2 regions of the Streptomyces sp. M92 genome follow, and region 1 is predicted to be linked to the other one. Evidence: riboswitches for the same ligand, from Rfam matches in the RefSeq annotation. Region 1 holds a riboswitch; the other holds the start of a gene.
What was found. Region 1 has a riboswitch for thiamine pyrophosphate ahead of M6G08_RS16155 (thiamine ABC transporter substrate-binding protein). Riboswitches for the same ligand answer to the same signal wherever they lie in the genome.

Region 1 (4,548 bases):
TCTTCGTCGGCGTGATCGCGGTCGCCGTCGTGGTGGGCCTGTGGGAGCTGACCAAGCGGCTCGACGAGCGCAAGGGCATCAAGGCGCCCCTCGTGCCGCTCGCCGTCGGCGGCGCGGCGATGGTCGTCGCCGGGTACGTACGGGGCTCCGAGGGCGCGTGGGTGGCCATGGCGCTCACGGCGCTCGCGGTGCTGGTCTGGCGGATGACCGAACCGCCGGAGGGCTATCTCAAGGACGTCACCGCGGGCCTGTTCGCCGCGTTCTACGTGCCGTTCCTCGCCACGTTCGTCGCGATGATGCTGATGGCGGACGACGGCGCCTGGCGCGTCCTGACCTTCCTGGTCCTCACCGTGGTCAGCGACACCGGCGCGTACGCGGTCGGCTGGCGCTTCGGCAGGACCAAGCTCGCCCCGCGCATCAGCCCCGGCAAGACCCGCGAGGGCCTGCTCGGCGCGGTCGCCTTCGCGATGGCGGCGGGCGCGCTGTGCATGCAGTTCGCCATCGACGGCGGCACGTGGTGGCAGGGCCTGCTCCTCGGACTCGCGGTCGCCGTCAGCGCCACCCTCGGCGACCTCGGCGAGTCCATGATCAAGCGGGACCTCGGCATCAAGGACATGGGCACGCTGCTGCCGGGGCACGGCGGCATCATGGACCGCCTGGACTCGCTGCTGCCGACGGCGCCGGTGGTGTGGCTGCTGCTGGTGATCTTCGTCGGCTCGGGTTGACGGTCATCGGGTAGCCTGGAAGGGCCTGCGGCGTGTGGCCGCGGGCCCTTCCGTGTATCCCCGCCGACGCGGGGATGATCCAGTGAGGTCTCCTGGCTTCGGCATGGCTCTGCCGTTCTCCCCGCCGACCGCGGGGGTTGTTGCCAAGGCCCGCCGTCATGAGGAGTTGTCCGACCGTGGCCCGTCCAGCCCCCGGTGAGCTGACCTTCGCCGCACCCCGCGGAGCGAAGCGGCCGCCGCGGCACCTCGCCGACCTCACGCCCGCCGAGCGCAAGGAGGCCGTCGCCGCCATCGGCGAGAAGCCGTTCCGCGCCAAGCAGCTCTCGCAGCACTACTTCGCGCGGTACGCGCACGACCCCGAGCAGTGGACCGACATCCCGGCCGGTTCCCGCGAGGGGCTGCGGGAGGCGCTGCTGCCCGAGCTGATGTCGGTCGTGCGGCACCTGTCGACCGACCAGGGCACCACCCGCAAGACGCTGTGGAAGCTGTTCGACGGGACGCTCGTCGAGTCCGTGCTCATGCGCTACCCGGACCGGGTGACCATGTGCATCAGCTCCCAGGCGGGCTGCGGCATGAACTGCCCGTTCTGCGCCACCGGCCAGGCCGGCCTGGACCGCAACCTGTCGACGGCCGAGATCGTGCACCAGATCGTGGACGGCATGCGGGCGCTCAGGGACGGGGAGGTCCCCGGCGGGCCGGCCCGGCTCAGCAACATCGTGTTCATGGGCATGGGCGAGCCCCTCGCCAACTACAACCGGGTCGTCGGCGCCATCCGCCGGCTCACCGACCCCGAGCCCGACGGACTCGGCCTGTCCCAGCGCGGCATCACCGTCTCCACGGTCGGTCTCGTCCCGGCGATCCACCGCTTCACCGGCGAGGGCTTCAAGTGCCGCCTCGCCATTTCCCTGCACGCCCCCGACGACGAGCTGCGCGACACCCTCGTCCCCGTGAACACGCGGTGGAAGGTGCGCGAGGTGCTGGACGCCGGGTTCGAGTACGCGGCGACGTCGGGACGCCGGCTGTCCATCGAGTACGCCCTGATCCGCGACATCAACGACCAGGCCTGGCGCGGTGACCGCCTCGGACGGCTGCTCAAGGGCAGGCCCGTGCACGTCAACCTCATCCCGCTCAACCCGACGCCCGGCTCCAAGTGGACCGCCTCGCGGCCCGAGGACGAGAAGGCGTTCGTGGAGGCGATCGCGGCACACGGTGTGCCGGTGACCATCCGGGACACCCGTGGCCAGGAGATCGACGGGGCGTGCGGGCAGCTCGCCGCGAGCGAGAGGTAACCTGACCGGCGGAAGTACGACCTGACAGAAATCACATCTTCATATTCCGACAGGGGAGCGCCACAGCGCTGAGAGTGCGGCACCGGCCGCAGACCCTCCGAACCTGGCCCAGGTCATTCTGGGTAGGGAGATCGGTCACCACTCGAGCTGTTGCGCCCTGCCCGGGACCCTCGCCAGGGGCTCCGGGCAGGGCCGCGTCTTCTCCTGGTCACCCAGGAGGAATTCAGTGAGCATCACCAAGAAGGTCACCGCCCTCGCCGTCGGGCTGGGCATGGCCGGCGGCCTCGCCGCGTGCGGATCGTCGTCCGACGGGGACGGCGGGGGTTCCGGCGACTCCAGGACCGTGACCCTCGTCAGCCACAATTCGTGGGCCGTCTCGGAGGACGTCGTCGCCGCCTTCGAGAAGAGCTCCGGCTACCAGGTCGAGGTCCTGGAGGACGGCGACGCCGGGCAGGCCGTCAACAAGGCCATCCTCACCAAGGACAACCCGCAGGGCGACGTCTTCTTCGGCGTCGACAACACACTGCTGTCCCGCGCCCTCGACAACGGGCTGTTCCAGCCGTACGAGGCGAAGGGGCTCGACCAGGTCGACGCCGCGTACCGGACCGACACCGACCACAAGGTCACGCCCGTCGACACCGGCGACATCTGCGTCAACTACGACAAGGCCTACTTCAGCGAGCACGGGCTGACCCCGCCGGACTCCTTCGACGACCTGGTCGAGCCCGAGTACAAGGACCTGCTCGTCACCGAGGACGCGGCCGGCTCCTCGCCCGGCCTGGGCTTCCTGCTCGGCACCGCGGCCGAGTACGGCGACGAGGGCTGGCAGGACTACTGGAAGAAGCTGAAGGCGAACGGCGTCAAGGTCGTCGACAGCTGGGAGCAGGCCTACAACGAGGAGTTCTCCGGCTCGTCCGGCGGCAAGAAGGCCAAGGGCGACCGGCCCCTCGTCGTCTCCTACGCCTCCTCCCCGCCCGCCGAGGTGATCTACGCCGACCCGCAGCCGGACACCGCGCCGACGGGCGTCGCCCAGGGCACCTGCTTCCGCCAGATCGAGTACGCCGGTCTGCTGAGCAACGCCGGGAACCCGGAGGGCGGCAAGGCGCTCCTCGACTTCATGCTGACCAAGCAGTTCCAGGAGGACCTGCCGCTCAACATGTTCGTGTACCCGGTGCGCGAGGACGCCGCGATCCCCGAGTCCTTCCGGAAGTTCGGTCCGCCGGCCGAGGACCCGCGGACCATGGAGCCGGCGAAGATCGCCGACAAGCGTGACCAGTGGGTCAAGTCGTGGACCTCGCTCGTGGTGAGGTGAAGCGGGTGGAACGGGTGAGGAGCGCGCGCGGGAGCGCGGCTCGGCTCGGTCTGATGGCCGTGCCCGTCGCGTTCTTCGCGGCGTTCTTCGCCTACCCCGTCGCCGCGATCGTCGCGCGCGGGCTCAAGGTCGACGGGGCCTGGCAGTTCGGGCGGATCGGGGAAGTGCTGGCGCAGTCCGACGTCCGGCAGGTGCTGTGGTTCACCACCTGGCAGGCGCTGGCCTCCACCGCGCTCACCCTGCTGATCGCCCTGCCCGGCGCCTACGCGTTCGCCCGACTCGACTTCCCCGGCAAGCAGGTGCTGCGGGCCGTGGTGACCGTGCCGTTCGTGCTGCCGACGGTCGTCGTCGGCACGGCGTTCCTGGCGCTGGTCGGCCGCGGCGGGCTCCTCGACGAGTTGTGGGGCCTGCGGCTGGACACCACCGTGTGGGCGATCCTGCTCGCGCACGTCTTCTTCAACTACGCCGTCGTCGTCCGCACCGTCGGCGGCCTCTGGTCGCAGCTCGACCCGCGTCAGGAGGAGGCCGCGCGGATGCTCGGCGCCTCGCGGCTGACGGCCTGGCGGCAGGTGACGCTGCCCGCGCTCGCACCCGCCGTGGCCGCCGCCGCGCTGATGGTGTTCCTGTTCACCTTCACCTCCTTCGGTGTCGTCCAGATCCTCGGAGGGCCCGCGTTCTCCACCTTGGAGGTGGAGATCTACCGGCAGACCTCCCAGGTCTTCGACCTGTCCACGGCCGCCGTACTGACGCTGGTCCAGTTCGTGGCCGTCGCCGCCGTCCTCGCCGTGCACGCCTGGACGGTACGGCGGCGGGAGGCGGCCCTGCGGCTGGTGGACGCGGCCACGACCGCGCGCCGCCCGCGCGGCACCGGGCAGTGGGCGCTGCTGGCGGCGGTCCTGGTCACCGTCGCCGCACTGATACTGCTGCCACTGGCCGTACTGGTGCGGCGCTCGCTGGACGCACCCGGTTTCGGCTACTACCGGGCATTGACCCGCGAGGACGGCGGGACCTTCCTGGTCCCGCCGATCGAGGCGATCGGCAACTCCCTCCAGTACGCCGTCGCCGCCACCGCCATCGCCGTGGTGATCGGCGCTCTGGCCGCCGCCGCGCTCACCCGCCGCGACGCGGGCCGCTTCGTGCGCGGCTTCGACGCCCTGCTGATGCTGCCGCTCGGGGTGTCCGCCGTGACCGTCGGCTTCGGCTTCCTGATCGCGCTGGACGA
Region 2 (4,548 bases), 3.2 Mb from region 1:
GGCCCGGTAGACCGTGGCCATCCCGCCGACCGCGATCCGCGCCTCTACGCGGTACCGGCCGTCGAGCACCTGCCCGACGAGAGGGTCCTGGAGGGTCGTGTCCACGCAGCGAGTCTACGAGCCACCACGGACACCCGGCGCCGCTGTCGCCGATCGGCCCCGGTACTGCAGCGCACCTGTGACGCTTCCCACGCACGAGCGCCGTTCCGGACGACGACCATGAACGGTGAGCCGCCGACGGCGATGCACTCCCACGGGCAGGGCCCACCTCTCGCCCGACTGGAAACGGGTGGTGCGCGGGTGGGAGACCAAGACGTCAGGACAGCGCAGGCTCACTGGAAAGCGGGCCGCTCCGGATCGAACACCGCCAAGCCCTCCGCAGGAGACGACGCCTCGGCGAACCGCCGCCGCGGAATCCGCCCCGCCCGCCGCGCGCAGCGCCCCGCCTCCACGGCGAACCGCATCCCCTCCGCCATCAGCACCGGTTCCTGTGCCCGCGTGACCGCCGACGCCAGCATCACCCCCGCACACCCCAGCTCCATCGCCAGCGCCACGTCCGACGCCGTACCGGCCCCCGCGTCCAGGATCACCGGCACGCGCGCGTGCTCCACGATCAGCTCGAAGTTGTGCGGGTTGCGGATACCCATCCCCGACCCGATCGGCGACCCGAGCGGCATCACCGCCGCACACCCGACGTCCTCCAGCTTCCGCGCGAGGACCGGGTCGTCGTTGGTGTACGGCAGCACCGTGAAGCCGTCGTCGACCAGCGTCTCCGCCGCGTCCAGCAGCTCGATCGGGTCCGGCAGCAGGGTGCGTTCGTCGGCGATGACCTCCAGCTTCACCAGGTCGGTGCCGAGCGCTTCGCGCGCGAGCCGCGCGGTGAGCACGGCCTCCCCGGCGGTGAAGCAGCCGGCCGTGTTCGGCAGCACCCGGATGCCGAGCCTCTCCAGCACCGACAGCACCGACCCGTGCACCGAGGCGTTAACCCGCCGCATCGCGACGGTCGTCAGTTCCGTACCGGACGCCACCAGCGCCCGCTCCAGGACGTCGAGGCTGGGGGCCCCGCCCGTACCCATGATCAGGCGGGACCCGTAGGACGTACCGCCGAGGACGAAGGGATCGTCGGCCATGGTCAGCCTCCTTGGACGGCGGTGAGGACTTCGACGCGGTCGCCGTCGGCCAGCGCGGTGGCGGCCCACCGCGCGCGCGGGACGACGGTCTCGTTGAGGGCGGCGGCCACCCCGGACGGCGCGGTGGTGAGCGTGCGCACCAGGGCGTCCAGGGCCGTGCCGGGAGCCACCTCGCGCGGCTCGCCGTTGACGGAGATGTTCATGCGGACTGCTCCGAGAGTCGCGGGAGTGGAGAAAGAGCGGGGGCGGCGCCGAAGCGGCGGGGCGTGAAGGGACGGCCCTCCTCGGGAAGCTCCCCGGTGGTCAGGGCGTGCGCCATGACGTCGCCGGTGACGGGAGTCAGCAGCACGCCGTTGCGGTAGTGCCCGGTGGCCAGCAGCAGGCCGTCCAGACCGGTCGGACCGAGCAGCGGTGCGTTGTCCGGGGAGCCTGGGCGCAGGCCCGCCCGGGCCTCCGTCAGGGGCAGCTCGGTGATGCCGGGGACCAGCTCGTGGGCGTCGCGCAGCAGCTCGTAGACGCCGCCCGCGGTGACCGTCGTGTCCCAGCCCAGCTCCTCGCTGGTGGCGCCGACGACCAGCTCGCCGCTCTCGCGGGGCACCAGGTAGACGGCGTTGCCGCGCACCACGGCGCGCACCGTCCGGCTCAGCAGCGGCCCGTGCGCCCGCGGCATCGTCAGCCGCAGCACCTGCCCCTTCACCGGCCGTACCGGCGGCAGTACGTCCTGGGGCACGCCCCCAAGCCGTCCGCTCAGGCTGCCGCCCGCCAGCACCACCTGCCCCGCCTCCAACACGGTGCCGTCGGCGGTGACGATCCCCGTGGCCCGCTCGCCGCCGTGCCCGACGGTGAGCCGGTCGGCCCAGACCCGGTGGAGGACCACGCCCGCGCGTTCGCAGGCGGCGACCAGCGCGGCGGCCAGGCGCCGCGGGTCGATCTGGTGGTCGCCGTCCACCCGGAGCCCGCCGCGCACGCCCGGCGCGAGCATCGGCTCCAGGCGCCGGCACTCACGCCCCGACAGCCACTCGGACTCCAGGCCGGAACGCTGCTGGAGCGCGTGCAGTTCCCGCAGGTGGGCGCGGTCGTCGGCGTCCAGCGCCACGGCGAGGGTGCCGCAGCGGCGGTAACCGAGGTCGTGTCCCGTGACGTCCGCCAGCTCGGCCGCGAACTCCGGATAGCGGCGGGCCGATGCGAGGTTCAGCGCGAGCAGCGTCTCCTCGCCGTAGTGCAGTTCCGTGACGGCGGCCAGCATCCCGGCCGCCACCTGGGCGGCGCCACCGCCCGGTTCGGGGTCCACCAGGGCCGTGGCGAGCCCGCGCTGCGCGGCCCGCCACGCCGTGACCAGGCCGATGATCCCACCCCCGACGACGAGGACGTCGGGTGTACGGGACGACGTGTGCGGTGGTGACGACATGGGCGTCCAGCCCCTCCCTTCGCCGGCATGACCCGGATCAGGTTCGTACGGTCGGAGGCCGCCAGCCTCCCTCTCAGCCCGGTGCGTCCGGGCTCCCGCGAGTGCCTTACGTTGGCCACCCTAGCCCGCAGCACATCGCACTCGTAAGGGAGCCTCAGCCCGTGGCCCGTTCACTGGACGGTCTCGTCCTCGCCCCCGTCGCCGACCAGGCGCCCGGTCAGGTGGGCACGCGCACCCGATTCACCTACCACGAGCAGGACGGCGCCGTGTGGGCCGAGTACGCGGGCGGTGACGTCCTGCGCGGCCACCTGGTGGGCACCCGGGAGGGCGACCGCCTGGACTTCCGGTACGTGCAGCTCAAGACCGACGGCAGCACGTCGTCGGGGCACTGCGTGTCGACCGTCGTGGAACTGCCGGACGGGCGGGTGCGGCTGGACGAGACCTGGGAGTGGGAGTCGCAGCGGGGCAGCGGGACCAGCGTTGTGGAGCAGGTCACCGCGCACGGGCACTGACCGGCGGCGCGCGGGATGTCTAAGGTGATCAGGTGAGCGAGCAGACGCGGGAGCGGGCCCCGGAGCGCCGCGTGGTCGTCGTGGGCGCGGGCATGGCGGGCGTGCAGACCGCGGTCGCCCTGCGTGAGCAGGGCTTCACCGGCCCCGTCACGCTGATCGGCGCCGAGCCGCACCAGCCCTACGACCGTCCCCCGCTGTCCAAGGCCGTCCTGCTCGGGACCGCCGAGGGCTCCGCCTTCGACATCGACTTCGAGGCGCTCCGGATTACTTTGCGGCTCGGCTGCGAGGCCCTGGGCGTCCGCCCCGACGAGCACGTCCTCGACACGTCCGAGGGACCCGTGCCGTACGACCGCCTGGTCCTGGCGACCGGCGCGGAACCGTTGCGGCTGCCCGACACCGAGGGCGTGTCCGGGGTACACCTGCTGCGCACCCTGGACGACGCCGAACGGCTGCGCCCGCTGCTCGCGCGGCAGCACGACATCGTGGTCGTCGGCGCGGGCTGGATCGGCGCCGAGTTCGCGACCGCCGCGCGGGAGGCGGGCTGCGCGGTGACCGTGGTGGAGGCCGCCGACCGGCCGCTGGCCGGCGCACTGCCCGCCGAGGTCGCCGCCCCGATGACGCGGTGGTACGCGGAAGCCGGCGCCGTCCTGCGCACCCACGCGCGCGTGCGGCGCGTCGAGCCCGGCGAAGGCTCCGGGGAGCCCGGTCACGTGGTGGTCCTGGACGACGGTTCGCGGCTGCCCGCCGACGCGGTCGTCGTCGGCATCGGCGCCCGGCCCGCCACCGCCTGGCTGGCCGGCTCCGGAATCGCCCTCGGCGCGCACGGCGAGGTCCTGGCCGACGACCGCCTGCGCACGTCCGCCGCGGACGTGTACGCGGTCGGCGACTGCGCGTCCTTCCCCTCCGGCCGCTACGGGGAGCGGCTGATGGTGCACCACTGGGACAACGCCCTCCAGGGCCCGCGCACGGTCGCCGCCGACATCGTCGCCGCCGCCGGCGAGCTCCCCGAGCCCTACGACCCGGTGCCGTACTTCTGGTCCGAGCAGTTCGGCCGCTTCGTGCAGTACGCCGGTCACCACACGGCCGCCGACACGACCCTGTGGCGCGGCGACCCGGCGTCCGCCGCCTGGACGGTCTGCTGGCTGCGGGAGGACCGCCTGGTCGCCCTGCTGGCGGTGGGCCGCCCCCGGGACCTGGCGCAGGGCAGGAGACTGATCCAGGCGGGCACGGCGATGGACCCGCGGTTGCTGGCCGACCCGGCCCAGCCGCTGAAGGCGGCCACGGCGTAGTCCGGTTTCCGACTGTCAGTGCCAGATGGCAGGCTTGAGGCGTGACCGAGATTGACGCAAAGATCGATGCTCTCGTGCCTGCCTGGCTCACCGTTCCCGACATCGCCGAGATGCTCGGCGTCGAGGTGACCCGCGTGCGCCAGCTGATCAAGGAAGGCCAGCTCATCGCCGTACGCCGCGGCGAGAACCGCGCACTGCACATCCCGGCG

Region 2: it holds a riboswitch for thiamine pyrophosphate, as region 1 does, so the genes downstream of both, thiO (glycine oxidase ThiO) here and M6G08_RS16155 (thiamine ABC transporter substrate-binding protein) in region 1, are expected to answer to the same signal.

The regions. Positions count from the first base shown of each region.
Region 1 is NZ_CP101137.1:3,534,361-3,538,908, forward strand. Features, by position in the region: gene M6G08_RS16145 (phosphatidate cytidylyltransferase) at 1-725, shown strand, start outside; gene rlmN (dual-specificity RNA methyltransferase RlmN) at 884-2,014, shown strand; TPP riboswitch at 2,056-2,161, shown strand; gene M6G08_RS16155 (thiamine ABC transporter substrate-binding protein) at 2,241-3,326, shown strand; gene M6G08_RS16160 (ABC transporter permease) at 3,302-4,548, shown strand, end outside.
Region 2 is NZ_CP101137.1:364,363-368,910, reverse strand. Features, by position in the region: gene pknB (Stk1 family PASTA domain-containing Ser/Thr kinase) at 1-105, opposite strand, end outside; gene M6G08_RS01670 (thiazole synthase) at 333-1,130, opposite strand; gene thiS (sulfur carrier protein ThiS) at 1,133-1,333, opposite strand; gene thiO (glycine oxidase ThiO) at 1,330-2,538, opposite strand; TPP riboswitch at 2,536-2,647, opposite strand; gene M6G08_RS01655 (avidin-fold protein) at 2,700-3,050, shown strand; gene M6G08_RS01650 (NAD(P)/FAD-dependent oxidoreductase) at 3,083-4,339, shown strand; gene M6G08_RS01645 (Rv2175c family DNA-binding protein) at 4,381-4,548, shown strand, end outside.